Regions from separate parts of the Pseudomonas sp. YJ42 genome, predicted to be linked through region 3. Evidence: predicted binding sites of a transcription regulator. Region 3 holds the regulator's gene; each other region holds the start of a gene.
What was found. Region 3 encodes sigma-54, which starts transcription at its own class of promoters, with help from an activator protein. Its sites were predicted from a motif close to ANTGGCATNNANNTTGCTNT; they were not measured.
Positions count from the first base shown of each region.

Region 1 (10,411 bases), 690 kb from region 3:
GTTTTCGTACCGGCCTGGCTGCTGATCCGAACACTGGCATCGATGTTGCTATTCACATGGTGCTTGCTGCGAAGCGTCAAAAAAACCGCAGCTGTTGGAGGAAGAGATGAGCCAGGGTATTGAATTCAATCGCTTGATGCTGGAAATGCGGGCCATGCAGACCGATGCAATGGCACGCTCAAAGCCCGTGACCGCCACTCCAGAAGTGGGCGCTCCGAGCTTTTCCGACATGCTCGGCCAGGCCGTCAACAAGGTGAACGAAACCCAGCAAGCCTCCAGTCAGTTGGCCACCGCGTTCGAGATGGGGCAGGGCGGTATCGACCTGACCGACGTCATGATCGCGTCGCAGAAAGCCAGCGTTTCCTTTCAGGCCATGACCCAGGTGCGTAACAAGCTGGTCCAGGCGTATCAAGACATCATGCAGATGCCGGTTTAAGGCAGGGTTTGAATAATGGCTGAAGCGCTTAGCAAGGTTCCAGTGCCGGTTGATTCGGACGCTCCGAAAAAGCCCCTGCTGGGTCTGTCTTTCCTGGAAAATCTTTCCGAAATGTCGATGCTGCGGCAGATCGGCCTGCTGGTCGGGCTGGCTGCGAGTGTCGCCATCGGCTTCGCCGTGGTGCTCTGGTCGCAGCAGCCGGACTATCGCCCGTTGCTCGGTAGCCTCGCCGGGATGGATGCCAATCAGGTCATGGAGACCCTGGCGGCGGCCGATATTTCCTACACCATCGAGCCCACCTCCGGTGCTTTGCTGGTCAAGGCCGATGATCTTGCCCGTGCGCGGCTGAAGCTCGCCAGCGCCGGCATAGCGCCGACCGATAGCAATATCGGCTTCGAGATTCTCGACAAGGAGCAGGGCCTCGGCACCAGCCAGTTCATGGAAGCCACCCGCTACCGCCGTGGCCTCGAAGGCGAATTGGGCCGCACCGTGTCCAGCCTCAATAACGTCAAGGGCGCCCGCGTGCACCTGGCGATCCCGAAAAGCTCGGTGTTCGTGCGTGACGAGCGCAAGCCCAGCGCGTCGGTGCTGGTAGAGCTCTATCCGGGCCGCAGCCTTGAGCCGAGCCAGGTCATGGCGATCATCAACCTGGTCGCCACCAGCGTGCCTGAGCTGACCAAGTCGCAGATCACCGTAGTGGACCAGAAGGGCAATCTGCTGTCGGACCAGCAGGAGCTCACCGAGCTGAGCATGGCCGGCAAGCAGTTCGACTATAGCCGTCGGATCGAGAGTCTCTATACCCAACGCGTACAGAGCATTCTGCAGCCGGTGCTGGGCAACGGTCGGTACAAGGCCGAAGTGTCCGCCGACGTCGACTTCAGCGCCGTCGAGTCGACTTCAGAAACCTTCAATCCGGATCAACCGGCGCTGCGCAGCGAGCAGAGCGTCAGCGAGCAACGGCAGAGCAGTCTCGGGCCGCAGGGTGTTCCGGGCGCGCTGAGCAACCAGCCGCCAGGCCCGGCGACCGCACCGGAAAATGCACTAGCCGGACAGGCCGCCGCTGCCGGCGCCATCGCCTCTGGACAACCGTTGCTCGACGCCAATGGTCAGCAGATCATGGACCCTGCGACCGGCCAGCCCATGCTGGCGCCGTATCCGGCCGACAAGCGCGAGCAGGCGACCCGCAACTACGAGCTGGACCGTTCGATCAGTCACACCAAACAGCAGCAAGGCCGCCTGCGCCGTCTGTCGGTTGCCGTGGTACTCGACGACCAGGTGACGGTCTCTGCTGATGGGCAGACTACACGTGTTCCGCGGACCGCCGAAGAATTGGCCCGCCTCACCCGGCTGGTTCAGGACGCCGTCGGTTTCGACGCCAGCCGTGGCGACAGCGTCAGCGTGATCAACGCGCCGTTCGCTACCGACTCGCTGGATGAAACCTTTATCGACGTCCCGTTCTATTCGCAGCCGTGGTTCTGGGACATCGTCAAACAAGTACTCGGGGTGCTTTTCATACTGGTGCTGGTATTCGGGGTGCTGCGGCCAGTCCTGAACAATCTGACCCAAGCCGGGAAAGGCAAGGAGCTTCAGGCTGTTGGCGGCGATGCCGCGTTAGGCGAAATGGACGGTATGGATGGTGCGCTGTCCAGTGATCGGGTCAGTCTGAGCGGGCCACAGAGCATCATGCTCCCGAGCCCGACCGAGGGGTACGATGCGCAATTGAATGCCATCAAGAATTTGGTAGCTGAAGATCCGGGCCGGGTGGCTCAGGTCGTCAAAGAGTGGATCAACGCCGATGAGTGATGCACGAGTTCCCGCCAACAAGCTGAACAAGGTCGACAAGGCCGCGATCCTGCTGCTCTCGCTGGGCGAAGCCGATGCGGCGCAGGTCCTGCGTCATCTCGGTCCAAAGGAAGTGCAAAAGGTCGGTACTGCGATGGCGCAGCTGCGCAACGTGCAGAAGAACCAGATCGAACAGGTCATGGGTGAGTTCGTCGAGATCGTTGGCGATCAGACCAGCCTTGGGGTTGGTTCGGATGGTTACATACGCAAGATGCTCACCCAGGCGCTGGGTGAGGACAAGGCTGGTGGCTTGATCGATCGCATCCTGCTGGGCGGCAACACCAGCGGTCTGGACAGTCTGAAATGGATGGAGCCGCGTGCGGTCGCCGACGTGATCCGCTACGAGCACCCGCAGATCCAGGCGATCGTGGTGGCCTATCTGGACCCCGACCAGGCGGGCGAGGTGCTGTCGCATTTCGACCACAAGGTGCGGCTCGATATCGTTCTGCGCGTATCCTCGCTCAATACGGTCCAGCCGGCGGCGCTGAAAGAACTCAACTTGATCCTGGAGAAACAGTTCTCCGGCAACGCCAATACCACTCGCGCTACGCTGGGTGGGGTCAAGCGCGCCGCGGATATCATGAACTACCTCGACAGCTCGGTCGAAGGCCAACTGATGGACGCCATCCGAGATGTCGACGAAGATCTGTCTTCGCAAATCGAAGACCTGATGTTCGTCTTCGACAACCTGGCCGATGTCGACGACCGGGGCATCCAGGTGTTGCTGCGCGAAGTATCCTCGGATGTGCTGGTCATGGCGCTCAAAGGCGCCGACGAAGCGATCAAGGAGAAAATCTTCAAGAACATGTCGAAACGCGCGGGCGAATTGCTGCGCGACGACTTGGAAGCCAAGGGGCCTGTACGCATCAGCGAAGTCGAAGGCGCACAGAAGGAAATACTCACCATTGCCCGCCGCATGGCCGAAGCCGGAGAGATCGTCCTCGGTGGCAAGGGTGGCGAAGAAATGATCTAAATCTAAGTGAGCTGCAATGTCCAAGGAAAACCCCAGCGACGTAATCCGCGCGAAGGACGTCAATGTCTTCGATCGCTGGGCGCTGCCAAGCTTCGATCCGCTGGGTGCGGAGCCGCAAGAGCCTGAGGCGACTGTCGAACCGGCCGCCGAAGACCTGTCGCGCAGCGAGGATGTCCCCGTCGAGGAAGTCAAACCCTTGACACTCGACGAACTTGAGGCGATCCGTCAGGAGGCCTATAACGAAGGTTTCAGCACGGGCGAGAAAGATGGCTTTCATGCCGGCCAGCTCAAAGCTAGGCAGGAAGCCGAAGCGGCGCTGGCGCCCAAGCTGGGCAGCCTCGAGCAATTGATGACGCAGTTGCTCGAGCCCATCGCCGACCAGGATCGTAATCTCGAACACGCCATGGTCACGCTGGTCAGCCAGGTTGCTCGCGAGGTGATTCAGCGCGACTTGCTGATCGATTCGAGCCAGATCCGGCAGGTGCTGCGCGAGGCTCTGAAGCTGCTGCCCATGGGCGCCAGCAATGTGCGCATCGCCATCAATCCGCAGGATTTCGAGCTGGTCAAAGCGCTTCGCGAACGCCACGAAGAGACGTGGAAGATCGTCGAGGACAGCGACCTGCTGCCCGGCGGCTGCCGGATCGAGACCGAGCAGAGCCGGATCGATGCCAGTGTCGAAACGCGCCTGGCTCAGGCCATCAAGCAGCTGTTCGAGCAACAGCGCGAAAACGCCACCAGCCCACCGGAAGCTGACCTGCATCTGAACCTGGATACGGATTCGGAGAGCGCTGATGCGCCTTGAACGAACCAGCTTTGCCAAGCGTTTCGAAGCGTACGGCGAAGCGATCAAGCTCCCCAGCCAACCGATCCTCGAGGGTCGGTTGTTGCGCATGGTCGGCCTGACATTGGAGGCCGAAGGGCTGCGCGCCGCCGTCGGCAGCCGTTGCCTGGTGATCAACGAAGACAGCTATCACCCGACGCAGGTCGAGGCGGAGGTGATGGGCTTCTCCAGCGGCAAGCTGTATCTGATGCCGGTCGGCAGCCTCGCCGGCATCGCTCCCGGTGCGCGGGTCGTGCCGCTGGCCAATACCGGCCGTCTGCCCATGGGCACCTCGATGCTCGGCCGCGTGCTCGACGGTGCCGGCCGCGCGCTGGACGGCAAGGGTGGGATGAAAGCCGAGGACTGGGTACCGATGGACGGCCCGGTGATCAACCCGCTCAAGCGCCACCCGATCAGCGAGCCGCTGGACGTCGGCATTCGTAGCATCAACGGTTTGCTGACTGTCGGCCGCGGACAGCGTCTCGGCCTGTTCGCCGGTACCGGTGTGGGTAAATCGGTGCTGCTTGGGATGATGACGCGCTTCACCGAGGCCGATGTCATTGTGGTCGGGCTGATCGGCGAGCGGGGCCGTGAGGTCAAGGAGTTCATCGAGAACATCCTTACCGAAGAGAGCATCAAGCGCTCGGTGGTGGTTGCATCGCCTGCCGACGATGCGCCCTTGATGCGTTTGCGCGCGGCGATGTACTGCACGCGCATCGCTGAATATTTCCGCGACAAGGGCAAGAACGTATTGCTGCTGATGGATTCGCTGACCCGTTTCGCCCAGGCCCAGCGCGAAATTGCCTTGGCCATCGGCGAGCCGCCGGCGACCAAGGGCTATCCGCCCTCGGTCTTCGCCAAGCTGCCCAGCCTGGTGGAACGCGCCGGAAACGCGGAGGAGGGCGGTGGCTCGATCACCGCGTTCTACACCGTACTGTCCGAGGGCGACGATCAGCAGGACCCGATCGCCGATGCGGCGCGAGGCGTGCTCGACGGGCACATCGTGCTGTCACGTCGGCTGGCGGAGGAAGGGCACTATCCAGCGATCGACATCGAAGCGTCCATCAGTCGGGTCATGCCACAGGTGGTCAGTCCCGAGCATGTCCGTCACTCGCAGCGCTTCAAACAGCTGTGGTCGCGCTATCAGCAGAGCCGCGATCTGATCAGCGTCGGCGCCTACGTGCCCGGCGGCGATCCTGAAACCGACCTGGCCATCGCCCGGCAGGCGGAGATGGTTCGCTATCTTCGACAGGGTTTGGACGAGGCCGAACACTTGGCCCATAGCGAGGCACTGCTGGCCAGCGTATTCAACGCCAAGGCGGCGAGCTAAACCTTGTCGGCGAGCCGTGCCGCGCGCCTGGCGCCCGTAATCGACATGGCTGAGCGCGCCGAGCGCGACGCCGCGAGACTGTTCGGGCAAGGTCAGGCGCAACTGTCCCAGGCCGAAGCCAAGCTGGGCGAATTGCGCCAGTATTTCGGTGACTACCAGCAGCAGTGGCTGAGTCAGGGCAGTCAGGGTGTCTCCGGTCAGTGGCTGATGAATTACCAGCGATTCCTTTCGCAGCTCGAGTCGGCCATAGGCCAACAGCAGCGCAGCGTCGACTGGCATCGCAACAACCTCGACAAGCTCCGCGAGCAATGGCAGCAGCGCCGTGCACGTCTGGATGGTTTGCGCAAACTGGTCGAACGCTACCTGCAGGAAGCACGAACGGCGGCCGACAAGCGTGAGCAGAAACTCCTCGATGAATTTTCGCAACGGCTGGCGGGCCGACCTAAACAGGATTGAAGCTTGCTGAGCGGGGGTTTGGGTGCTACATCTTCATCAGCCTGTTTGCTACAGCACGCCTGGTTACTGATGTCGCCGGCACCAACGGTCGAGGTGCCGTTTTGACGATGCACCAGCGCCGTCCAGCCAATATGGCAGTCAAGTTCTCGCATTGGATCAGGAGCGCTACATGACCATCAGTTCACAGCTATCGGCAGATGGACAGGAGCTGACTATCACCATTCAAGGGCGCTTCGATTTCAACACTCATCAGGCCTTTCGCGACGCCTATCAGCGTACCGGCAACACGCCCAACCGTTATGTAGTCGACCTCAGCGGCGCGACCTATCTCGACAGTTCAGCACTCGGCATGTTGTTGCTGCTACGCGACCATGGCGGCAGCGACAAAGCCGACATTCGCCTGATCAACTGCAATCCGGATGTGCGAAAGGTTCTTTCGGTTTCCAACTTCGAACAATTGTTCGCGATCGCCTGAATGCCTCGCCGGCTCTCCATACTCATCGCCGAGGATGGCGCGGCCGATCGCATGCTGCTCGCCGCCATCGTCGGTCGCCAAGGGCATCGCGTGACCACCGTATCCAATGGCGCCGAAGCGGTACGGCGCTTCGAAGGCGAACGGCCGCAACTGGTGTTGATGGATGCACTGATGCCGGTGATGGACGGGTTCGAGGCTGCTCGGCAGATCAAGCGCCTGGCCGGCAACGAGCTGGTGCCGATCATCTTTCTCACCTCACTGACGGAAAACGAGGCCTTGGTGCGTTGCCTCGAAGCAGGCGGCGACGACTTCATCGCCAAGCCCTACAACCCGATCATCCTCGAAGCGAAGATCCAGGCCATGCATCGCCTGCGTCGTTTGCAGGCCACGGTGCTGGAACAGCGTGATCTCATCGCTCGGCGTAACCAGCAACTGCTCGACGAGCAGAACGCGGCCAAGGCGATCTTCGACAAGGTGGCTCATGCCGGCTGCCTGAATGCCCCAAACATCCGCTACCGGCAGTCGCCGCGCGCCCTGTTCAACGGCGATCTGTTGCTGGCTGCGCACGCGCCGGCCGGCAGGATGTTCGTGCTGCTGGGCGATTTCACCGGCCATGGACTGCCTGCCGCGATCGGTGCCATGCCGCTGGCCGAGACCTTTTACGGGATGACCGCCAAGGGCTATTCCAGCAACGAGATCCTTCGCGAGATCAATACCAAACTGAAACTGATCCTGCCCGTGGAAATGTTCTGCTGTGCCACGTTGCTGGATATCAACCTCGAGCAAGGCTCGCTGCGGGTATGGAATGGCGGATTGCCGGACGGCTATCTGCTCAGGGCTTCGGGCGGCGAACGCTTGCCGCTGCGCTCCCGACATCTGCCGCTTGGGGTGCTGGACGCATCCTCTTTCGATGACAGCTTCGAGACTTTGCCGCTGGCGATTGGCGACCGCCTGCTGCTGATGTCCGACGGGATTCTGGAAAGCTGCAATGCTGATGATGAGTTGTTCGGTGAGCAGCGGCTGCTGGCCGTCATGGACGCGAACCTGGAGCCCTGCGCACTGTTCGATGAAATTGAGGAGGCGCTGCTCGCCTTTCACGGTCAAATACTTGACGATATGAGCCTGGTCGAAGTGAGCATGATCGATCAGGCCGTCCAGGTTGCGTTTCAGCCGCTCGATATTTATCCGCTAGGTTCGCAACAGGTGCGGGCCAAGGATTGGTCGGTCAGCTTCGAACTTCGCCCGAGCAGCTTGCGCACGGCCAATCCTTTGCCGATGACGATGCAACTGCTGCTGCAGATCTCACCCCTGCGTCATCGTGCCGGCACCATATACACCGTGTTGACCGAACTCTACGCCAATGCGCTGGAGCACGGCGTGCTGTTGCTAGACTCATCGTTGAAGTGCGATGCCAACGGTTTTGCAAGCTACTATCAAGAGCGTCAACGGCGACTGGACGCGCTTACCGACGGCTTCGTGTCCATCGACCTGAGCGTCAAATCCGAAGACGCGAAGGGCTGTCTACGCATCGGCGTGCGTGACAGCGGTCCGGGGTTCGACGTGCAGGGAGTACTGAACAAGCAGTACTGCGCCGAATGCCTGGGAGGGCGGGGTTTGCGCATGATTAGCCGACTGAGCGATCACTTTTGTTGGCAACCGGATGGTAAGGCTTTGAACGTGGAGTTTCACTGGTCCGGTCATGCATAATTCGTCGTTTTTCCAGCCAGGAGCATATCCGTGGTCGATCACCTCGACAGCCGCGTACTGGCGTCCCTCCAGGATGTGATGGAAGCGGAGTATCCGGTACTGCTGGATACTTTTCTCGCCGACTCGGAAGAGCGGCTGCGTCTGTTGCAGAGCGCCGGCCGGAGCGGTGATGCGGAAAATCTGCGTCAGGCTGCCCACAGCTTCAAGGGCAGTTGCAGCAATATGGGTGCGGCGCTGCTGGCGGAACTTTGTCGCGAGCTGGAAGAAACCGCACGGCTCGAACTGCTCGATGCTGCGTGCGAGCTGATCGAACGCATTGAGCGCGAGTTCGCCATCGTACGAATCCTCTATCGAGCCGAACGCCAGCGTTATGGCGGGTCTGGCTGATGTCGTGGCGCGCTGACGCGCTCCATGAAAGCCTTCAGGGAAGCTATCGAGCTCTTTCGTAATTGATCAGCTATGTCGCTGGCCTGGGTTTTGCTTTAGGAGATGCACGTCATCATCCTGAGCGGAAAGACCCATGGCCGTTTCCCCCGATCTGTTACTCAATATCAAGGCACCCACCGCTGCCGTCAAGGCCGCGAATGCCTCCACCAAGGCTGCCCCTCAAGCCAGTCGGGACGAGCCTTCCAGCTTCGCCAACGTCTATGCCAAGGAGCGTCAGGCCAAGCCGGTCGAACGTCACGAAAGCGCAGCGAAGCCTGTCCGTGACAAGCCGGCAGGCGAAAAGCCGAGTCAGGAAACCGCCGAGGCTAGCGGCACCGAAAAGCCGGTCACGGCTGAAGCCGGCAACGAATTGCCTGTCGAGTCCGAGGACGGGGACTTGCAAAATGCTGAGACCGAACTCGATCCGCTCCTGCTGTTCGGCATGGGCGGGCAAGGGGATATCAGCGCGGAGCCGGCCGCGCCGCCCCTGACCGGCAATGAGTTCCTGGTTGGCCTGGCACAAGCGACGGCAGCGGCTACGGCGACAACAGAGGAGAGCGAAGGGGAAGGTGATACGGCACTGGCCGGGCAGCGTTCGGTGGAACTCCAATCTGCCGCCCAGAAGAGCCCCTTCTCGAATCTCCTCCTGCCGGATGAAGCGTCCGCAGACGTCGATGATGCGCTTCCGGCGAGCTTGATTGCGGGTGAGGAGCTCGGTGAAGATTCTGACGAGCCCTCGCTCGAAGAGGGCTTCAGCGAGCTACTCGACAAGCTTGATGTGCCGAAGGAAAGCCGCACTAGCGCCAGCGACGCTGCGATTAACCGGCTCAATCCACTGACACAGGCGATTGCTCAGCAGAATCAGATGCAGGCACAGCGGCCAGCCATGGTGCCGGGACAGCCAGTGCAGATGCAGCAATCCGGCTGGAGCGAGGCAGTGGTCGACAGGGTGATGTGGTTGTCCAGCCAGAACCTCAAATCCGCCGAAATCCAGCTCGATCCGGCGGAATTGGGGCGTATGGAGGTTCGTATCGACATGCACAAGGACCAGACCCAGGTGACCTTCCTCAGTCCTCATGCGGGTGTCCGTGACGCACTGGAAGGGCAGATGCACCGGCTAAGGGAAATGTTTGCACAGCAGGGCATGACCATGGACGTGAACGTTTCCGACCAGTCCCGCGGCTGGCAGGGTGATCGCGGCGGCGAATCGCGGGGCAGGAGCGTGACCGGCTCAGCCGCTGGCGGGGACGAGGAGAGCGTTCGCGGCACGATGGAAATCAGCACCGGTCGCACCGGTGGCGACCGCGGTCTGGTTGATTACTACGCATGACCGTTGGCGTGGGTGTGGCTAGTCAGCGAGTCGATTTCTGCGCTTAAGACCCAGGTACTGCGTTGCTGCTCCCCCACTAAGGCTTGTCGCAGCGCTTGTCTCGGAACCTCGGTCATCCGAACTTGAGTGGAACCAACTAGCCGTACAGACCGCTAGTCACAGAGAACCGGGCTTCGCGCCCGGTTTTTTTGTATCAGTGGGGCGGTGGGCTCTTGGTCGCAAATTGGTGATCGGCGCATGGCAATCGTTTACGGCGCGCGCTGCCTGGCCGATACTTTGGCACAGCAGTTGCTCGTAACGCTTTGATGCGAGTGAAAACACTTGTGATGACGGATATTTGGCATGGCTAAGAAACAAGGACCCCCAGACGTAGCGAGTCCTGCAGCTCCAACCGAGGGGAAGGGCAAGCTGAAGCTGATTATCCTGATCGTACTCGGCGTGCTGCTGGCGGTCGGACTGTCGATAGGCGGAACGATCTACTTCATGTCCCGTGGCGCATCCGAACCGGCGCACACGGACGAGGCCGAGCATTCCCAGGCGGCGCCGCAGCGGCAGGCAGCGACCTATGAAGTGCTGGCGCCCGCCTTCATCGTCAACTTCGCAAACGTCGGTGGTC
Region 1 is NZ_CP178378.1:1,289,857-1,300,267, reverse strand. Features, by position in the region: gene fliE (flagellar hook-basal body complex protein FliE) at 107-436, shown strand; gene fliF (flagellar basal-body MS-ring/collar protein FliF) at 452-2,239, shown strand; gene fliG (flagellar motor switch protein FliG) at 2,232-3,251, shown strand; gene fliH (flagellar assembly protein FliH) at 3,268-4,053, shown strand; gene fliI (flagellar protein export ATPase FliI) at 4,043-5,401, shown strand; gene fliJ (flagellar export protein FliJ) at 5,405-5,857, shown strand; gene ACL0K2_RS05690 (STAS domain-containing protein) at 6,027-6,332, shown strand; gene ACL0K2_RS05685 (SpoIIE family protein phosphatase) at 6,333-8,039, shown strand; gene ACL0K2_RS05680 (Hpt domain-containing protein) at 8,118-8,426, shown strand; gene ACL0K2_RS05675 (flagellar hook-length control protein FliK) at 8,560-9,795, shown strand; gene fliL (flagellar basal body-associated protein FliL) at 10,138-10,411, shown strand, end outside.
Region 1: a site for sigma-54 is predicted at 8,504-8,523, ahead of ACL0K2_RS05675 (flagellar hook-length control protein FliK). Genes of this name have one in related genera too.

Region 2 (10,411 bases), 660 kb from region 3:
CTGGGCGCGCTCAACGTAATTGAGCATTTCGTTTTCATTGGACTCCACCAGGGTGAAACCCTTCAGGCCGAAAACATTGTCCTTGATCATGCCCTGCACCATCTTGTTGCCGCCGTTCCCGCGCTCGAGCCCATAGATTTTCCCGCCGAGCTCTTTTTCGAAACGCTGGATATCGGCGAAATCGTGCAGCCCGGCCTCGTAACCTGGCTGCAGTACGGCCAGGGTATAGCGCACGACAGGCAAATTCGTTTGCAGCTTTTCGATCAGCCCCGCGTCCAGATGCGGCTGGGCCAACGCGGCCTGCGCTGGCATCCAGTTGCCGAGGAACACATCTACCTTTCCCTCTGCCAAGCCAGCGTAGGTTTCTGGAAGCGATAGCCGCGCGACATGCGTGCGGTAGCCTAGCTCGCCGAGCAGAAGCCGCGTGACGGCTGTGGTCATGGTGATGTCGGTCCAGCCGACGTCGGACAACCGGACCTGCTCACAGCGCGCTGTTTCGGCAGCTTGCAGGTTCCCGGCGCAAGTCAGGGAAAGCGTGAGCATCCAGCCCATTAAGCGTTTCATAAAGTCCACCTGCCTTCTGTGACGGTCTGATTCTGGGAATTAACCACCCAGCGATGGCTAACAGCCACGACTGAGCAAATACCAGACCACGGCCATGTGCGTAGCGTCTCATTCCTGACTCATGGGGCTCGGACCGCTGAAATAGTGGAAGGAAGCATTGAGATAACCGCGAAGGCTTTAAAGAAATGCGTCGGGCTTGCGACGGCTGCGTTCCGCGTCACTCGGCAGGCAGGTTCATGCTGACGCGGACGATGGGGTTAATCGGCGCAACAGGGGCAAATCAGCAGATTGGAGCGGGGCAATTGCGACATATCCATTGGCGCGAGGCCGGCGACTATGCCGCAATGTTCGTCTGGTCGGTCGGCTCGTTATCGTGCCGCTGGCAGGCCGTTGAAGAGACGTAGGCGAGGTAGCCAAGGATAATACCGATGGCGGCCCGCAAAAACAGGCGAGAAACGCAGCGCAGCGAAATACCAGTCAACGGCTCCGCGCTGCAGCGCGTTAGTCGCGAGCGACTTGCCGAGCCTGTGTTTACGCCCTGTCTTTTATCAGAAGGGCCAATGCAGGTAGTTCTTTCACCGACCTGTCAGGGCCACTGCATTTCACCCTTTAGCACCTTGGCGCTCAGCTCGAGGCTGCTGGCGTCGAGTAATGCCGGGTATTTGGCTTTCATCGCCGCGATCAGGCTTTGGCTGTCCTTGGCTTTCGGCAGCTCGGCTTCTAGGGTCAGCAGATAGTCGCGGGTGAAGCGCAGGTCGTCGAGGTTCAGCTTGGGTTGGCCCAGGTAATGGCCAGGGACCAGCATGGTCGGTTGCAGGGCTTCAAGCTCGTCAAGGGACTTGAGCCAGGACTGGCGCGCTTCGACAGTCTGCGCATCGGCAATCCAGGGATGGATGTTGGCGTAGGTGAGCACCCCGCCGACCACGGTTTTGATACTGGGAATCCACAGGCTGGTGTGCTTGGGGTCGTGGCCGATCAGCTCCAAGCTCTGCCCTTCCAGGGTCAGGCTATCGCCCTGCAGAACTTCCGGCACCAGGGTGCGCTGCGGCGCGCTGCCCTTGAGGATCGGGCCCCAGTACGCCAGTTTGGGCGCGCGGCTTTTTTCGATATGGGCGACGGTCTCCGCCGTCGCCAGCACCTTGGCCTCGGGGTAGGCGCGGGTCAGGGTATCGAGGCCGAAGTAAAAATCGGGATCGCCGTGGCTGATAAAAATGGTGGTCAGAGTTTTGCCGCTGGCCTGGATGCGTTCGACGAGCTCCTGGGCTTCGCGAGTGGAGAACTGCGCGTCGACCAAAATCGCGTCGCGCTCGCCGCTGATCAGCGTAGACGCGACTGGAAAAACGGCACTTTCGCCGGGGTTGTACACCTCGACGCTGAGCGGTTGCGCCAGGACGGCGCTGGCACCGGCGAGCAAAGCAGCACCGGCGAGAAGTTGGCGAACGATACGGGTTGGGAACATGAGAGCCTCCGTTTTTGAGTGACGGAGGGATATTAGTTGCTTTAAATGGCTCAAAAAGCCCCTTAATTCGCGCATATTTGTTGCGCATATCGAGCGAATAATGGATCGACTGACGGCAACCCGGGTATTTGTCGAAGTGGTGGACAGAGGCAGCCAAACAGCGGCTGCCGAGGCGCTGGAAATGTCGCGGGCGATGGTTTCGCGCTATCTCGCCGAACTGGAAAGCTGGGTCGGCGCGCGTCTGTTGCACCGCAGCACGCGCAAACTGAGCCTGACCGGCATCGGCGAGCAGCTATTGCCGCAGTGCAGGGAAATGCTCGCCGTAGCCGAAACCATGCAGGGCATCAGTTCGAGTAGCGATATCGCCCCACGTGGCAACCTGCGTATCGCCTGCAGCCAGTCATTCGCCCAGGCCTGGCTGGTGCACCAGCTCAACGCATTTATGGCTATGTATCCGCAGGTCGATTTCGATCTGCTGATCGACAGTCAAACGGTCAATCTGGTGGAAGCGCGGGTCGATCTGGCGTTGCGCATCACCAACCAGCTCGACCCCAATCTGATCGCCCGCCAGCTCGCCGTATGTCGTTCGGCGGTGTGCGCGACACCGACCTATCTCAAGCGCCATGGCACGCCACAGCGGCCTACGGATCTGGCGCAGCACAATTGCCTGAGCTACGCCTATTTCGGCCGCAGCATCTGGGAGTTCCAACGCGCCGGCGAGCCCTTCGCCGTGGCCGTCAGGGGTAACCTCAGCGCCAACGAGTCCATGGTGCTGCTGGAGGCCACGCTGGCCGATGCGGGTATCAGTTTGCAGCCGCTTTACTCAGTTAGCGCGCTGCTGCGTTCCGGGGCACTGGTGCAGCTACTGCCCGAGTACGAACCGCAGGAACTGGGTATCCATGCGCTCTATGGCACACGCCGGCAAATGCCGCCAGCACTACGCGCCTTGCTGGATTTTCTGATCGAGCGGCTTGCTGAACAGCCGGACTGGGATCGCTGAGCGAGGCCGGGAAAATAATGCCGAGCCGGCTAAGCCTTAGCGGTCGATATAGCCAGTTGCGACCCTCTCATACTTGATCTTGCCAGCCCGAACGCATGCTCTTTCGCCTGGCCGCCGCGACTGACTACTATCGGACGACGTATCAATTCAGGACACTTCACTCATGCATCAGGCCACCGCACATCTACTGCAACGCTACTACGATGCCTTTAACGCCGGCGACATGGATACCTTTCTCTCGCTGCTGACGGACGATGTCATTCACGACATCAACCAGAGTGGACGTGAGGTCGGCAAGGCGGCCTTTGCGAAGTTCATGGAGCGCATGAACCGCAACTACCGGGAGACTATCGTGGACCTCTCCATCACCACGAATGAAGCCGGCGACCGAGCAGCGGTCGAGTTCACGGTCATCGGGGAATACCTGGCGACCGATGAAGGGCTGCCCGAAGCGAAGGGCCAGACTTACCGCCTTCCGGCTGGGGCTTTCTTCGTGATCAGAGACGGCCAAGTGGCGCGGGTCACCAACTACTACAACCTTGAAGACTGGATCGCTCAAGTTTCCGTGTAATGGCCAAGTTGATCTTCCGGCGCTTGTCTGGCGCAGCGCTTCATCGGTTCATCCCTGAACTGGCTCGGTTACGCATGCGCGTGTTCCGCGACTTTCCGTACCTGTATGACGGTGCCGCGGATTACGAGGCGCGCTATCTGCAAACCTACATCGAAGCACCGCACAGTGTGGTGGTGCTGGCATTCGATGGCGACAGGGTCGTAGGTGCGTCTACCGGGTTACCGATGTCCCATGAGACGGATGAAGTCCAGCAGCCCTTCCGCGAGGCGGATTACAACATTGATGAAATATTTTACTGCGGCGAATCCGTGTTACTGCCTGAATACCGCGGACAGGGGGCGGGAGTGGCGTTTTTTGAACAACGTGAGCTGCATGCGCGCGCCATTGGCGGCATGAGGTATTCCTGCTTCTGTGGGGTGGAGCGGCCCGCTACCCATCCTGCTCGCCCTGCCGATTACCAGCCACTGGATGAGTTCTGGCGTCATCGTGGGTACAAAAAACACCCGGAGCTGACGACGCACTTCAGCTGGAAAGACCTTGGCGATGGGCGGGAGTCACTCAAACCCATGATCTTCTGGATGAAACCTTTGCAATGAGCGCGTTTAAGCTGGCGACAGCCCAGTACGATATCGGCTTTTTTTCACACTGGGATGAGTTCGCTGAAAAACTGGAGACCTGGATCGCCAACGCCGCGCAGCAAGGCGCCAAACTGTTGGTGTTTCCCGAATACGGCAGCATGGAACTGGCCTCGCTGTTCGGCGAGGCGGTTTACAGCGACCTGCAGCAGCAGCTCCGTACGATGCAGACCTTGCTGCCGAAGTGGCACGAAATACACCAGACCCTTGCCAGCCGCTATGACGTCCTGATTCTGGCAAGCTCCTTCCCGACTGAATTGCAGGCTGGCCGTGTCGTAAACCGGGCAACCCTGTTTGGCCCGCAAGGAAAGCTGGGGCATCAGGACAAACTGATGATGACTCGCTTCGAGACTGAGCAATGGCGTATCAGTGGTGGCAACCACATTGAGGTAATCGATACCGAACTGGGCCGTATCGGCATTCTGATTTGCTATGACTCTGAGTTTCCTATGATTGCGAGCCAGCAGGTTGCAGCCGGAGCAGATTTGCTGCTGGTTCCCAGCTGCACCGATACCCAGGCGGGTTTCCATCGGGTACGTATCGGCTGCCAGGCCCGCGCGCTGGAACATCAATGCTATGTGGTCCAGGCGCCCACCGTCGGCCATGCCCCCTGGTCCGAAGCGGTTGACGTCAATACCGGCCGCGCCAGTGTCTACACGCCAGTCGATTACGGCTTTCCCGACGACGGCATCCTGGCGGAAGGCACGGACGACGAGCCCCGCTGGGTCTTTGCAACCGTCGACCTGCGCGAGATCGCCCGCATTCGCGCCGAGGGCCAAGTCTTCAACCATCGTGACTGGCCGAACCAATTTGCATTGAAGGGGCCGGAGCAATTTGCATTGAAGGGGCCGGAGCGAGGGAAGCTCTAGTTATCGCGAGCTGCAATGATGAGCAGGCCCCTGATCTCTATACGGGGGAAAGGCGAAACGACTAACGTCCAGCCGGGAATTACAGACAGCAAAAAGGCGCCCTAAGGCGCCTTTTCGTTGTAGCTAAGCCGGAATCAAGCCTTGGCTTTCTTCGCAGCGCGGTTACGCTCGCCTTCGTCGAGGATCTTCTTGCGAAGACGGATCGACTTCGGGGTCACTTCGCACAGCTCGTCGTCCTGGATGAATTCCAGAGCCTGTTCCAGCGTGAAGCGGACCGGCGGAACCAGGGCGATGGTTTCATCCTTGCCCGAAGCACGCATGTTGTCGAGCTTCTTGCCCTTGGTGGGGTTCACGCCCATGTCGTTGTCACGGCTGTTCAGGCCGACGATCTGGCCGTTGTAGATTTCCTGGCCATGCTCGACGAACAGCTTGCCGCGCGCCTGCAGAGTTTCCAGCGAATAGGTCAGCGCCTTGCCGGTTTCGACCGATACCAGTACGCCGTTCTGACGGCCGGACATGTGGCCGGACTTCATCACGTCGTAGCGGTCGAAGATCGAAGTCAGGATGCCTGCGCCGTTGGTCAGGGTCAGGAACTGGTTACGGAAACCGATCAGACCACGGGCCGGGATGTTGTACTCCAGGCGAACACGGCCCTTGCCATCCGGCACCATGTTGCTCAGGTCGCCCTTACGCAGGCCCATCTCTTCCATCACCTTGCCCTGCGCTTCTTCAGGGATGTCGATGGTGACGTTCTCGAACGGCTCATGCTTGGCGCCGTCGACTTCACGGATGATCACTTCTGGACGGCCCACGGCCATTTCGAAGCCTTCACGACGCATGGTTTCGATCAGCACCGACAGGTGCAACTCGCCGCGACCGGAGACTTTGAACTTGTCAGCCGAATCGCCTTCTTCGACGCGCAGGGCCACGTTGTACAGCAGCTCCTTGTCCAGGCGCTCCTTGATGTTACGGCTGGTGACGAACTTGCCTTCCTTACCGCAGAACGGCGAATCGTTGACCTGGAACGTCATGGATACGGTTGGCTCGTCAACGGTCAGCGGCTTCATGGCTTCGACGTGGTTCTGGTCGCACAGGGTGTCGGAGATGAACAGTTCATCCATACCGCTGATGCAGACGATGTCGCCGGCGGTGGCTTCGTCGACGTCGACGCGGTGCAGACCGTGGTGGCCCATCAGCTTGAGGATACGGCCGTTACGCTTCTTGCCATGCATGTCGATGGCAGTGACCGGGGTGTTCGGCTTGACGCGGCCACGGGCGATGCGGCCTACGCCGATGATGCCGAGGAAGCTGTTGTAGTCCAGCGCGGAGATCTGCATCTGGAACGGGCCATCGACATCGACCTGCGGGGCCGGTACGTGGTCGACGATGGCCTGATACAGCGGGGTCATGTCTTCGGCCATGTCGGTGTGGTCCAGACCGGCGATGCCGTTCAGGGCCGAGGCGTAGACGACCTGGAAGTCTAACTGCTCTTCGGTGGCGCCCAGGTTGTCGAACAGGTCGAAGATCTGATCCAGCACCCAGTCCGGACGCGCGCCCGGACGGTCGACCTTGTTGATCACCACGATCGGGCGCAGGCCGGCTTCGAAGGCCTTCTTGGTCACGAAGCGGGTTTGCGGCATCGGGCCGTCCTGGGCGTCGACCAGCAGCAGCACGGAGTCGACCATCGACATCACACGCTCTACTTCACCGCCGAAGTCGGCGTGGCCGGGGGTGTCGACGATGTTGATCCGGTATTCGTTCCAGCGAATGGCGGTGTTCTTGGCCAGGATGGTGATGCCGCGCTCTTTTTCCTGGTCGTTGGAGTCCATCACACGCTCGTCGTTGAGCTCGCCGCGCTCCAGGGTGCCGGACTGACGCAGAAGCTTGTCGACCAGGGTGGTTTTGCCATGGTCAACGTGAGCGATGATGGCGATGTTACGTAGATTCTCGATCACAGTAGTGGTCTCGTAGTTGGGTCGGGCGGTGGAGCGGATGCGCTCAGCGCCCTACGCGAAAAATCGGTTTGATAAAAGCTGACAATTGACGAGGTGTCGCGGCCGTTACAGGCCGCGGTGCGGGTCGGGAGGGCGGTGACGGATACTGCCGCCATTCAGCCCGGGCATCTTATGCCGGACGATAAACGCGCACATTGATATGCCCCTCGCTCAACAAATGATGAGCATGCAGGCGGCTCATGACACCTTTATCGCAATACAGCAGGTACTGGCGATTCACGTCCAGCTCCTTGAAGCGGTTGTTGATCGCATAGAACGGCAACGTTTGCACTTCGATGCCATCCAGCTGCAGGGGTTCGTCCTCGGCTGCATCGGGATGACGGATGTCCAGCACCACCTGGCCTGCAGAAGCCTCGGCGACTTCTTCGACTTGCAGGTCCTGGCCCAGCTCGTCGATCACCCGGTCGATGGCGACTTGACGGGCGTTGGCCATGGCACGCTCGAGGACTGCCATGTCGAACTGTTTCTCTTCGTGTTCGATACGGTAGCGCTTGGCCTTGGTGGTCGGATTCTTCGAGATCACGCCACAATATTCGGGCATGTTCTTGGCGAACTCGGCCGTGCCGATTTCGAAAGCGGTGTCGATGATGTCCTGCTTGTGGCTCGCGATCAGCGGGCGCAGCATCAGCATGTCGGTGGCCGAATCGATCACTGACAGGTTCGGCAACGTCTGGCTCGACACCTGGGAAATCGCCTCACCGGTCACCAGTGCATCGATGTGCAGACGCTCGGCAATCTCGGTCGAGGCGCGCAGCATCATGCGTTTGAGCACCACGCCCATCTGGCTGTTGTCGACCTTCTCGAGAATCTCGCCAACGACTTCTTCGAAGGGCACGCTGATAAACAGCACGCGATGCGAGCTGCCGTACTTCTTCCATAAATAGTGGGCGACTTCCATCACACCCAGCTCATGGGCACGACCGCCGAGGTTGAAGAAGCAGAAGTGCGTCATCAGTCCGCGGCGCATCATCTGGTAGGCGGCCACGGTGGAATCGAACCCACCGGACATCAACACCAGTGTTTGCTCCAACGCACCCAGCGGATAGCCGCCAATGCCGTCATGCTGGGCATGCACGATGAACAAGCGCTGGTCGCGGATCTCCATCCGCACTTCGATTTCCGGCGCTTTCAGCGAAATGCCGGCGGCGCCGCAGTGCACACGCAGCTCACTGCCGACATGACGCTCGACGTCCATCGAGCTGAACGGATGCTTGCCGGCACGCTTGCAGCGGACAGCGAATATCTTGCCAGCCAGCCGGTCGGCGAAGTGCGCCTTGCACTTGTCGACGATGTCGTCCAGACCGATCAGCGGGTACTCATGCACTTCCAGGCAATGGGCGATGCCCGGCGTGCAGCGAAGGCGCTCGATCATTTCCTTCAGCAACTTCGAATCGCTGAGCGCCGTTTCCACCTCGACGTTGTCCCACACCCCTTCCACCCGCAAGTCGGGATCGAGGTCGCGCAGCACGGTGCGGATATTCTTCGCCAACTGGCGAATGAACCCCTTTCGCACCGGCGGGCTCTTGATGGTGATTTCTGGGAATACTTTGACGATCAGTTTCATGGAAAACAGCGCAAGCGCCGGCAAGGCGTAAAAAGAGGGGGGCGGAGTATATCGGAAATTGATCAAGCTTTAGTCAGTTTTCTCAACCCCACACGAGTTGCACCAAAACAGGACGACGCCACTCCATATCGCACCACTATGGGGCGTAATAATTAGAATACGGCTGGCCAAACGCCCCAAGTTGTCAGGGAGCCGCCGTTTTCAGGCGTCCGGACCCATCACGGAGCACTGGCATGCAATTTGCTCCCTTGTGAGGCAGGTCGCCTTGACGGAGTATCCCCGCTCGGCTTCACCCCTAGATTTCGGAAGCTTTGTCTGCCAACGCTTCCACCACTTGGAGAGCACCATGTCGAAGTCGCTTCAACTGATCAAAGATTACGATGTGAAGTGGATTGATCTGCGCTTCACCGACACCAAAGGCAAGCAGCACCACGTGACCGTTCCGGCGCGTGACGCTCAGGACGAAGACTTCTTCGAGCACGGCAAAATGTTCGACGGCTCGTCCATTCATGGCTGGAAGGGCATCGAAGCCTCCGACATGATCCTGATGCCGGTCGATGAAACCGCCGTACTGGATCCGTTCACCGAAGAGCCGACCCTGATCCTGGTCTGCGATATCGTCGAGCCGAGCACCATGCAGGGCTACGACCGCGACCCTCGCTCGATCGCCAAGCGCGCCGAAGAATTCCTCAAGTCGACCGGTATCGGTGACACCGTATTCGTTGGTCCGGAGCCTGAGTTCTTCATCTTCGACGAAGTGAAGTTCAAGTCCGACATCTCCGGCTCGATGTTCAAGATTTTCTCCGAGCAAGGCTCCTGGAACACCGACGCTGACATCGAAGGCGGCAACAAGGGCCATCGCCCGGCCGTCAAAGGCGGTTACTTCCCAGTTCCGCCGTGCGACCACGACCACGAAATCCGCACCGCCATGTGCAACGCCATGGAAGAGATGGGCCTGGTCGTCGAAGTGCACCACCACGAAGTGGCCACTGCCGGCCAGAACGAAATCGGCGTCAAGTTCAACACGCTGGTTAACAAGGCTGACGAAGTTCAGACCCTGAAGTACTGCGTACACAACGTCGCCGATGCCTACGGCAAGACCGCGACCTTCATGCCGAAGCCGCTGTACGGCGACAACGGTTCGGGTATGCACGTACACATGTCCATCTCCAAGGATGGCAAGAACACCTTCGCAGGCGAAGGCTACGCCGGCCTGTCCGATACCGCCCTGTATTTCATCGGCGGCATCATCAAGCACGGCAAGGCGCTGAACGGCTTCACCAACCCGTCGACCAACTCCTACAAGCGTCTGGTTCCGGGCTTCGAAGCACCGGTGATGCTGGCCTACTCGGCCCGCAACCGCTCCGCCTCGATCCGTATCCCGTACGTATCCAGTCCGAAAGCCCGCCGTATCGAAGCGCGCTTCCCGGACCCGGCTGCCAACCCCTACCTGTGCTTCGCCGCACTGCTGATGGCTGGCCTGGACGGCATCCAGAACAAGATTCACCCTGGCGATGCAGCTGACAAGAACCTGTACGATCTGCCGCCGGAAGAAGGCAAGCTGATCCCGCAGGTGTGCGGCAGCCTGAAGGAAGCTCTGGAAGAGCTGGACAAGGGCCGTGCGTTCCTGACCAAGGGCGGCGTGTTCTCCGACGACTTCATTGACGCCTACCTCGAGCTCAAGAGCGAGGAAGAAATCAAGGTCCGCACCTTCGTGCACCCGCTGGAATACGA
Region 2 is NZ_CP178378.1:2,643,181-2,653,591, forward strand. Features, by position in the region: gene ACL0K2_RS12060 (glycine betaine ABC transporter substrate-binding protein) at 1-564, opposite strand, end outside; gene ACL0K2_RS12065 (MBL fold metallo-hydrolase) at 1,151-2,023, opposite strand; gene ACL0K2_RS12070 (LysR family transcriptional regulator) at 2,124-3,023, shown strand; gene ACL0K2_RS12075 (ketosteroid isomerase-related protein) at 3,187-3,594, shown strand; gene ACL0K2_RS12080 (GNAT family N-acetyltransferase) at 3,594-4,190, shown strand; gene ACL0K2_RS12085 (carbon-nitrogen hydrolase family protein) at 4,187-5,098, shown strand; gene typA (translational GTPase TypA) at 5,233-7,053, opposite strand; gene thiI (tRNA uracil 4-sulfurtransferase ThiI) at 7,223-8,677, opposite strand; gene glnA (glutamate--ammonia ligase) at 9,024-10,411, shown strand, end outside.
Region 2: a site for sigma-54 is predicted at 8,905-8,924, ahead of glnA (glutamate--ammonia ligase). Genes of this name have one in related genera too.

Region 3 (10,411 bases):
CAAAAGCCGACAGGTCGTGCGCGATGTAAGCCTGTCCATCGAAAGCGGGCAGATCGTCGGCCTGCTCGGACCGAACGGCGCCGGCAAGACCACCTGTTTCTACATGATCGTTGGCCTTGTCAAGGCCGACCAGGGACGAGTGCTGATCGACGACCAGGATGTGACCTACCTGCCTATGCATGGCCGTGCCCGGGCCGGCATCGGCTATCTGCCGCAGGAAGCCTCGATCTTTCGCAAGCTGTCGGTGACCGACAACATCATGGCGATCCTGGAAACCCGCAAGGATCTGGATCGCAGCGGTCGCCAACAGGCTCTGGAAGGGCTGCTGCAGGAATTCCACATCCACCACATCCGCGACAGCCTGGGTATGAGCCTGTCCGGCGGTGAGCGGCGCCGCGTCGAGATCGCTCGAGCATTGGCTACCGCACCCAAATTCATCCTCCTGGACGAACCTTTCGCCGGCGTCGATCCGATTTCGGTCGGGGACATCAAGCAGATCATCCACCATCTCAAAGCGAAGGGCATCGGCGTGCTCATCACCGACCACAACGTGCGCGAGACGTTGGATATCTGCGAAACCGCCTACATTGTCAACGACGGCCAACTGATTGCCGAGGGCAACGCGGAAACGATCCTGGCCAATCAGTTGGTCAAGGAAGTCTACCTCGGACACGAATTCCGACTCTGATGCCAATTTTTCCATCGAGGCGAACATCTAGGGCTAGGCAAAGGCTTCGTTAGCAGGCATATAATTTGCTTACATTGGCGCCCGCGGCGTCAGCGAAATCGGAACAGGCGCGGTTGCGCCGGCAAACAAGGTTCGAAGTCCTCTGCCATGAAACCATCGCTAGTCCTGAAGATGGGCCAGCAGCTGACGATGACACCGCAGCTGCAACAAGCCATACGACTGCTCCAATTGTCCACGCTCGATCTCCAGCAGGAGATTCAGGAAGCACTGGACTCGAATCCCATGCTCGAGCGTGAAGAGGACGGAGACGACTTCGACAACTCCGATCCGATGGCCGAGTCCATCGAAAAGAAGCCGGAAAGCACTTCGAGCGAACAGAGCGAGCCGGATAACCATTACGAAGAGCCCATCAACACGGTGGAGAACCTCGAGGAAGGCGACTGGGGCGATCGCATCCCTGAAGAGCTTCCGGTAGACACCGCCTGGGAAGATATCTATCAGACCAGCGCCAGCAGCCTTCCCAGCAGTGATGACGACGAATGGGATTTCACCACCCGCACCTCCTCCGGAGAGAGCCTGCAAAGCCATCTGCTTTGGCAACTCAATCTCGCCCCGATGAGCGACACCGATCGCCTCATTGCAGCCACCCTGATCGACTGCATTAACCCCCAGGGCTATCTCGACGAAACCCTCGAGGAAGTCCTTGAGTCTTTCGATCCTGAACTCGAAATCGAGCTCGACGAAATCGAAGTGGTACTACGCCGCATCCAGCAATTCGAACCTGCCGGGATCGGTGCGCGTGATTTGCGCGAATGCCTGCTGCTGCAACTGCGCCAGCTCCCCGAGCGGACCCCTTGGCTGGGCGAGGCGATGCGGCTGGTGAGTGACCATCTGGACACCCTCGGTGGACGCGACTACAGCCTGCTGATGCGCCGAATGAAGCTCAAGGAAGACGAGCTGCGTCAGGTCATCGACCTCATTCAAACACTCAATCCACGGCCCGGCTCGCAGATCGAAGCAGGCGAGCCCGAGTATGTCGTGCCCGACGTGATCGTGCGCAAGCACAATGGCCGCTGGCTGGTCGAACTGAACCAAGAGGCGATGCCGCGCCTGCGGGTAAATCCGCAGTATGCCGGCTTCGTCAAGCGTGCCGACTCCAGCGCCGACAACACGTTCATGCGCAACCAGCTGCAGGAAGCGCGCTGGTTCATCAAGAGCCTCCTCAGTCGCAACGAGACGCTGATGAAGGTCGCCACGCAGATCGTCGAGCATCAGCGTGGCTTCTTCGAGCATGGCGATGAAGCCATGAAGCCGCTGGTATTGCATGACATCGCCGAGGCGGTAGGCATGCATGAGTCGACGATCTCGCGGGTCACGACCCAGAAATATATGCACACGCCTCGCGGCATCTACGAGCTGAAATATTTCTTCTCCAGCCACGTCAGTACGGCCGAAGGTGGCGAGTGCTCTTCTACCGCCATACGCGCGATCCTCAAGAAGCTGGTCGCCGCGGAAAACCCGAAAAAGCCATTGAGCGACAGCAAGATCGCTGGTTTACTGGAGGCACAGGGTATTCAAGTTGCACGCCGCACCGTCGCCAAGTACCGCGAATCACTCGGTATTGCGCCGTCCAGCGAGCGTAAGCGGTTGATGTAAATGCCAGGCGACCTGGTCGATTTCTTCCGGTGGCGGGTGCTCAGCTCGCCAATTCGCACGTGGCAAAAAGGAGATGCAGTATGCAAGTCAACATCACTGGCCTTCACCTGGAAATCACAGAAGCCCTGCGTGACTACGTCGAGGAAAAATTCGACAGACTGGAACGGCACTTCGACCGCATCATTGCCGTCCAGGTGATTCTCCAGGTCGAAAAGCTCAAGCAGAAGGCCGAAGCCACGCTGCACGTAGCCGGGCGCGAAGTCGTCGCCAACGCCGAACACGCAGATATGTACGCCGCCATAGACCTGCTTGCCGACAAGCTCGACCGGCAGCTTATCAAGCACAAAGAAAAACAGCTCGACCATAACCAGGGCGTCCTAGCTCGCTGACCCATCATGATCCGAATCGAAAACATTCTGACCCCCGGTCGTTCCTTGGTGAACGTACCGGGCGGCAGCAAGAAACGCGTCCTGGAACAGATCGCCAAGGTGCTCGGCCAAGACCTTCCAGACCTGGACTCCCAAGCCATCTTCGAGAGCTTCATCGCCCGCGAAAAACTTGGCTCCACCGGCTTCGGCAACGGAATTGCCATCCCCCATTGCCGCATGCCCGGCTGTACATCACCGCTCAGCGCGGTGCTGCGGCTCGATGCGCCAGTGGACTTCGATGCCATCGACGGCGCGCCGGTCGATCTGCTATTCGTGCTGTTGGTGCCGGAAGCGGCGACCGACGAACACCTCGAACTGCTTCGTCAGATCGCCAGCATGCTGGACCGCGAGGACGTTCGTGAACGTTTACGCCAGGCCCCAACGGGACAGCATCTGTATCAGGCTATCGTCGATATTCAGAGCGGTCGCTAGCGCAACGGCATTGCCTACGCTGAGTGAGGAAAGAGACGTGCCTTCTATCTGCCCACACCCAACCCGCCTGCGCTACGTACTGCAAGGCGTTCGAGCCCCCGCTCTGCCGGACCTCTTGCTGCGATGCGCCTGATCATCGTCAGTGGTCGGTCCGGGTCGGGCAAAAGCACGGCGCTCGACGTGCTCGAGGATAACGGCTTCTACTGCATCGACAACCTTCCCGCGGGCCTGCTGCCGGAGTTGGCGGAACGTGCATTGCTGCATACGGAGCTGCTGCAGCCGCAGGTCGCGGTATCTATCGACGCGCGTAATCTGCCGAGCCAGCTGAAGCGCTTTCCGGAACTACTCGAAGATGTCCGCGCCCGCTATATCCAGTGCGACGTGCTGTATCTCGATGCGGCGGACGAGACGCTGCTCAAGCGCTTCTCGGAAACGCGACGGCGACATCCACTGACCAATCAGAATCGCTCCCTGGCCGAAGCCATTCTTGACGAAGAGCTGCTACTGGCGCCCATCATCGACCACGCCGATCTGAAGATCGACACAACGCACCTGAACCTCTATCAGCTACGTGACACGCTGAAACTGCGCCTGCTGAACAAACCTGAGCCGGGCACGGCGTTTCTCTTCGAGTCTTTTGGTTTCAAACGAGGCATGCCAGTGGACGCCGACCTGGTGTTCGACGTGCGCTGCCTGCCCAATCCTTACTGGAAAGCCGACCTGCGTGAATTTTCCGGACTGGATCAGCCCGTTGTCGATTACCTCGCGACACAAGCGGACGTCGAAGAGATGTTCCAGGACATTCTGGCCTACCTGAGTAAATGGCTTCCGCGTTTCGCCGCCAGCAACCGCGCCTATGTCACGGTCGCCATCGGTTGCACCGGTGGGCATCACCGCTCGGTCTATCTCGCTGAGCGGCTCGGTCAGGCGCTACGCGAACCACTGAAGAACGTCCAGGTCCGCCACCGCGATCTGGCTTAGGAATACACATGCCCTCGTGCGAGATCACCATCATCAACAAGCTGGGGCTGCACGCCCGCGCGGCGGCCAAGTTCGTCGGTGTTGCCAACCAGTTCCCCTGTGACATCCGAGTCGGACGCTGTCCGGCCAGCCTCATCGACGGCAAGAGCATCATGGCCGTGATGATGCTCGCCGCCAGCAAAGGCACCATCCTGCACCTGCACGCCGAAGGTGAGCGGGAGCAGGAGGCACTCGAGGCGTTGATCGCGCTGATCGAAAACTATTTCGAAGAAGGCGAATAAAGCCACGTCAAGAAACGCGTTGCCGTTCTAGCTAGCTGCCCGCCACTTTCATCCGTTCGATCAGCACCGAGCCGGTATGAATGCTACTGCGCGTCTCGACGTCACAGCCCACCGCGACGATCTGACGGAACATATCGCGCAGGTTGCCGGCGATGGTGACTTCCTGGACCGGAAACTGGATCTCGCCGTTCTCCACCCAAAAACCTCCGGCGCCGCGTGAGTAGTCGCCGGTCACCAGATTCAAGCCCTGCCCCATCAGTTCGGTGACCAGCAAACCACGCCCCATACGACGGATCAGTGCGGTCTGATCTTCATCACCATGGGTAACGAAAAGGTTGTGTACACCGCCCGCGTTGGCGGTGCTGGGCATGCCCAACTTGCGTCCGGAGTAGGTTCCCAACACATAGGAAAGCAGCCTGCCCTTCTCGACGAATGGCTTGGCATAGGTCGCCAGACCATCACCGTCATAGGACGAACTGGCCAGACCACGGAGCAAATGCGGGCGCTCGTCGAGACTCAACCACTCGGGAAACAGCGTCTGCCCCAACGCATCTTCCAGATAGGAGGACTTGCGATAGAGGTTGCCACCCGAAATCGCGGCGAGGAAGTGCCCGAACAGCCCCGTCGCCAGTTCCGAGGAGAACAGCACCGGGACGTCACAGGTCGGTACGGGACGAGCGCCCAAACGGCGGACGGCGCGTTCGGCGGCACGCCGGCCAATCGACTCGGCGGACGCCAGGTCACCCGCGACACGACTGACGTCGTAGTGGTAGTCACGCTGCATCTGCCCATCGGCTTCGGCGATCATCACACTGCTGAGGCTGTGACGAGTGCTGCAGTAGGTACCGATAAAACCGTTGCTGTTGCCATAGCCGCGGCAGCCCAGATGGGTGCTAAGGCTGGTGCCGTCAGCATTTAGAATGCGTTTGTCGGTGTCGAACGCAGCTGCCTCGCAGCTAAGCGCCAGTTCGACGGCCTGGTCCGGGGAAATGTCCCACGGATGATAGAGATCGAGATCAGGCACGTCCTTGGCCATCAGCGTCGGATCGGCAAGCCCGGCGAACTCGTCTTCCGAGGCATGCTTGGCGATCGCCAGCGCGGCTGCCACGGTTTCGCGAATCGCTTCATCGCCGCTACCGGTGGTACTTGCCGAGCCTTTGCGCTGACCAACGTACAGCGTGATGCCGAAACCCTGATCCCGATTGAACTCGACCGTCTCCACTTCTCGCTGACGAACCGTGGTCGACAGGCCCTGCTCCATCGAGACGGACACCTCGCAGGCGCTGGCACCCTGCCGGCTGGCCTCCTCTATGATCCGCGCGACCTTTTCACGCAATCCGGGCAACGCATGCGGGCCGATCCCCTCAATCTCGCTCATAAACACTCCAACAACTGATTCGATCCAATCGCAACCACCGCGCTCGGCTGAGCTCCACGGCAAGGCTGCTGTTATCATGGCGGCATTCCCTACTGGACCAACCCCATGTCTGATATTTCCGATCTCGACGGTTTCGAGGAAAAAAGCAAAACCCAGGTCAAGCGTGAACTGCATGCCCTGCAGGAGCTGGGTGAACGCCTCACGACCCTCAAGCCCGACGTCCTGGACCGCCTACCGCTCACCGATGCCCTGCGCAAGGCCCTGGGCGATGCGCCGAAGCACACCGCGCACATCGCACGCAAACGCCACCTGCAGTACATCGGCAAACTGATGCGTGATCAGGATGTCGACGCCATCCTGGCCCTGGTTGACCAGCTCGACGCCTCCACTCGGCAATACAACGAACGCTTCCATGCGCTGGAACGCTGGCGTGACCGCCTCATTGCCGGTAACGACGAAACCCTCGAAGCCTTCATTACCGAGTATCCCGAGACCGACCGCCAGCATCTACGTGGCCTGATCCGTCACGCTCAGCACGAAGCGGCACGAAACAAGCCGCCTGCAGCCAGCCGCAAGATCTTCAAGTACATCCGCGGGCTGGACGAGACCCTGCGCGGCTTGCGCTAGGTACTGGCACATCGTCATGACCCGACGCTGCGTCAAGCCCCTGTACCACCAACCGTGATGCCATCGATCTTCAGGGTCGGCTGACCCACACCGACCGGTACCGACTGGCCGTCTTTGCCACAAGTGCCAACGCCGCTATCCAGCGCCAGGTCGGTACCGACCATCGAGACCTTGTTCATTACCTCCGGTCCATTGCCGATCAAGGTGGCGCCCTTCACCGGCGCGGTAATCTTGCCATCCTCGATCAAGTAAGCCTCGCTGGTCGAGAACACGAACTTGCCGCTGGTGATGTCCACCTGCCCGCCGCCGAGGCTCGCACAGTAGATGCCCTTTTTCACCGAGCGAATGATTTCCTCCGGATCGCTCTCGCCGGCCAGCATGTAGGTGTTGGTCATCCGCGGCATCGGCAGGTGAGCATAGGACTCGCGTCGGCCGTTGCCGGTAGGTGCGACGCCCATCAAGCGCGCGTTGAGCTTGTCCTGAATGTAACCCTTGAGTATGCCGTTCTCGATCAGCGTGGTGCACTGAGTAGGCGTGCCCTCGTCGTCTACGCTGAGCGACCCGCGGCGGTTGGCCAGCGTGCCGTCGTCAACGATGGTGCACAGTTTGGACGCCACCTGCTGACCGATCCGACCGCTGTAGGCCGAACTGCCCTTGCGATTGAAGTCACCTTCCAGGCCATGACCTACCGCCTCATGCAGCAATACCCCGGACCAGCCTGGCCCGAGCACCACCGGCAGCGTGCCGGCCGGTGCCGCCACGGCCTCAAGGTTGACCAGCGCCTGTCGCAGCGCCTCGCGCGCATAGCCCATAGCCCGGTCTTCGCTGAGGAAGTAATCGTATCCGGTACGCCCGCCGCCACCCTGGCCGCCACGCTCACGACGGCCGTTCTGCTCGACGATGACGCTGACGTTGAAGCGCACCAGCGGGCGAATATCCGCTGCCATGCCGCCGTCAAGGCCGGCCACCAGAATGTGCTCCCATACGCCCGCCAGGCTGACCGTGACCTGCTTGATACGCGGATCCAGGGCCCGCGTCGCGACGTCGATCCGCTTGAGCAGCTCGACTTTCTCTGCTCGACCGAGCCCGTCCAGCGGGTTGTCTCGGCCATACAGCGGCGCGAAGTCGGCCTTCGACAGCACCTGCACACGGCCTTGCTGGCCGCCGCGGGCAATCGAGCGCGCGGCCTCGGCGGCCTGGCGCAGCGCATCAGCGGTGATCGCGTTGCTGTAGGCGAAACCGGTCTTTTCACCGGACAGCGCGCGCACGCCCACACCTTGCTCCAGGTGGAAGCCGCCTTCCTTGACGATGCCGTCTTCCAGCACCCAGGACTCGGTCACCTGGTCCTGGAAATACAGATCCGCGGCATCGATGCCGGGGCCGGCCAACTCGCCGAGCAAACCCGGCAGGTCATCGAGTTCCAACCCACCCGGTGTCAGCAGGCGCTCGGTGACAGGTAACAACAGTTCACTCATATCTACTCCAAGGTGCCCGAGACAATGCGGGGCGCAGTGAATCGGCGATGGTCCAGCACGGGCATGCGCTGACGCGTCGCAGCCTGATCGGCCGCATCTCGGTCGGCTACCAGTGCCGCTTCGCCCGTCGATTGCTCGCCCAACACACGCCCCCAGTAATCCACGATAGACGAATGACCATGGGTCAACCGTCCGCCAGGGTGTTCGCCCCCCTGTGCTGCGGCCAGCATATAGCATTGCGTCTCGATGGCCCGCGTGCGTATCAACATCTCCCAATGCGCCTGGCCGGTGACGGTGGTAAAAGCCGACGGGACGCTGATCAACTCGGCGCCGGCCAACCGCAGGGCCGCATACAGCTCGGCGAAACGCAGGTCATAGCAGACCGTCATGCCCAGTCGTCCCACCGGCGTATCGACGACCACCACCCGCTCGCCCGCCGCGTAGTCGTCCGACTCCCGATAACGGCCACGCGCGTCACTGATCTGGGCGTCGAACAAATGCAGTTTGTCGTACCGCGCAATCCGCTCGCCTTGGTCATCGACCAGCAACGAACAGGCTCTGACCTTCGCCTGCGGCTGATCATCCGGCGGCAACGGCAGCGTGCCGGCGACTATCCATAACCTGAGGTCGCGGGCCGTCTGTTTCAACCATGGCAGGATCGGTCCGGTGCCCTCGGCTTCGGCTCGGCCCACCGCCGGCAGGTCGGTCCGCCCCATGGCGGCGAAGTTTTCCGGCAGGACCGCGAGCCGCGCACCGCCCTCGACGGCCTGTTCCAACAGCCGCCTGGCATTGGCGAGATTGGCCTGAATGTCGGCCTGACTGACCATCTGAATGACGGCGAGGCTCATGCTTGACTACCCCCTGCGGCGCTCAGCCGCTCGCTGCAAATGGCACTCAGTTGGGCTTCTCGAAGGGTTTGTCGAAGGTGATCCTGGGCGCCTGCCATGGCCCCTCGACGTTGTATTGAACGGTGGCGAAGCGGGCGACCTTATCGCCCAGCAGCTTGTCGACGACGAACAGAGCACCACCGATGGCCGGAGCACCGACGATCAGCGCTGCCAATGGCAGGTTGTTGCTGACAGGAAGCGTCACCAGCAACTTGGCATCGATCTGATCCCTGACCAGATCCAATTGGCCATTCAACTCCAGATTGCTGGACGGCCCGGCCACCGTGAGCGGCTGCGATGTCACGTAAACCCCATGGGTCGCAACCAGCTCGGTCTGAATACGATCGTAGCTCAGACCTTTGCTGAACAGATCCGAGAAATCCAGCCGCAGACGCCGGCCGATCGAGTCGAAGTTGAGCAGACCGAAAACCCGCAGCGCCTGCGCGCCACCATCCACCTCGCGCAGCTGGCCCTTGCGCAGCCGAGCGTCGAGCCTGCCGGACAACCGGTTCAGGGCGAAGTATGCCGGCGAGCCGGGCCAGCTGCCGTCCACATCCAGACGAAAATCCCTGCTGGTGGTCGAAGGCGCGAACCCCCAGGCCAGCAATACATCGGCCACGTTTTCGCCTTCTAGCCGGCCCTTGTACCAGGTCCGTGTGGCATTCCAACCGCCGGCGCCGCCCAATTTCAGACCTTTCAGATCCAGGGCGAGATTCGAGAACGCCACGCCATCCGAGCTCGGCCGCATCTTCAATGATCCAGACCCCATCAACTCTTCGCCCCGCAGCACCTGGGCCACGCTGATATCCATCGCGGGCAAGCGCTTCGGATCGACGGCTGCCAGCGCATCGCCAGGCGGCACCTGGGGGTTGCTCGGCTCGGCAGCAGGAAGTCGCACGCGCGACAGCTCCAGTGCGATGGGCTCGCCGTCGGTATCTGACAAGCGGACGGTTCCGGCCACCGTCTCGCTGTCCAGCCCAAGCAGCCATCCGGAGGAGTAGCGCCGCAACTCGACGGCGAGGTTGTCGATATGTGTACCAAAGCCATCAAAGGCACCAATGTCGAGGTTGGCCTGTCGCAGCATCGAGGCGCCGGTCTGATCCGCCGAAGATTGGCCATAAGTTTCCAACAACGCCTGCCATGCACCCAGCTCGAGCTGCGACAGCTCGCCTCGCACATAGAGGCCCTGATCGGTGCGCAGATTCGCCGCTCCACCGCCCAAGACCAGCTCGCCGCCACCTTCGGTCCAGTCACCGTTTGGCACGACGAATGCCAGTGCTGCCAGCGTCCCATGTCGCAGCGTGTAGCGCTGTCGATCGCCACCAAAGGTCATACGCAACGTGGTGTCGCGCCGCTGTTCGGCCGGCTTGCCGAACGGCACCGGTAGCGCCAGAGCGGTACCCAGCAGGGACGAATCGACTTGTAGCTGGTTGTCGGCGCCACTCAGGTTCAGGCTCAGCCTGAACGGCAGCTCTCCAGAGAGGGGCAGCGGCTGTTCGATCTTGCGCCACGCCAGAAGTCGCTGCAGAGCTACCGTGCCCGACGCTTCGATCCGTGTGGACGGGTCGCCCGGCGCCC
Region 3 is NZ_CP178378.1:1,983,032-1,993,442, forward strand. Features, by position in the region: gene lptB (LPS export ABC transporter ATP-binding protein) at 1-688, shown strand, start outside; gene ACL0K2_RS08940 (RNA polymerase factor sigma-54) at 836-2,344, shown strand; gene hpf (ribosome hibernation-promoting factor, HPF/YfiA family) at 2,425-2,733, shown strand; gene ptsN (PTS IIA-like nitrogen regulatory protein PtsN) at 2,740-3,204, shown strand; gene rapZ (RNase adapter RapZ) at 3,328-4,185, shown strand; gene ACL0K2_RS08960 (HPr family phosphocarrier protein) at 4,194-4,466, shown strand; gene pmbA (metalloprotease PmbA) at 4,498-5,844, opposite strand; gene yjgA (ribosome biogenesis factor YjgA) at 5,950-6,471, shown strand; gene tldD (metalloprotease TldD) at 6,504-7,946, opposite strand; gene ACL0K2_RS08980 (carbon-nitrogen hydrolase family protein) at 7,949-8,794, opposite strand; gene ACL0K2_RS08985 (YhdP family protein) at 8,841-10,411, opposite strand, start outside.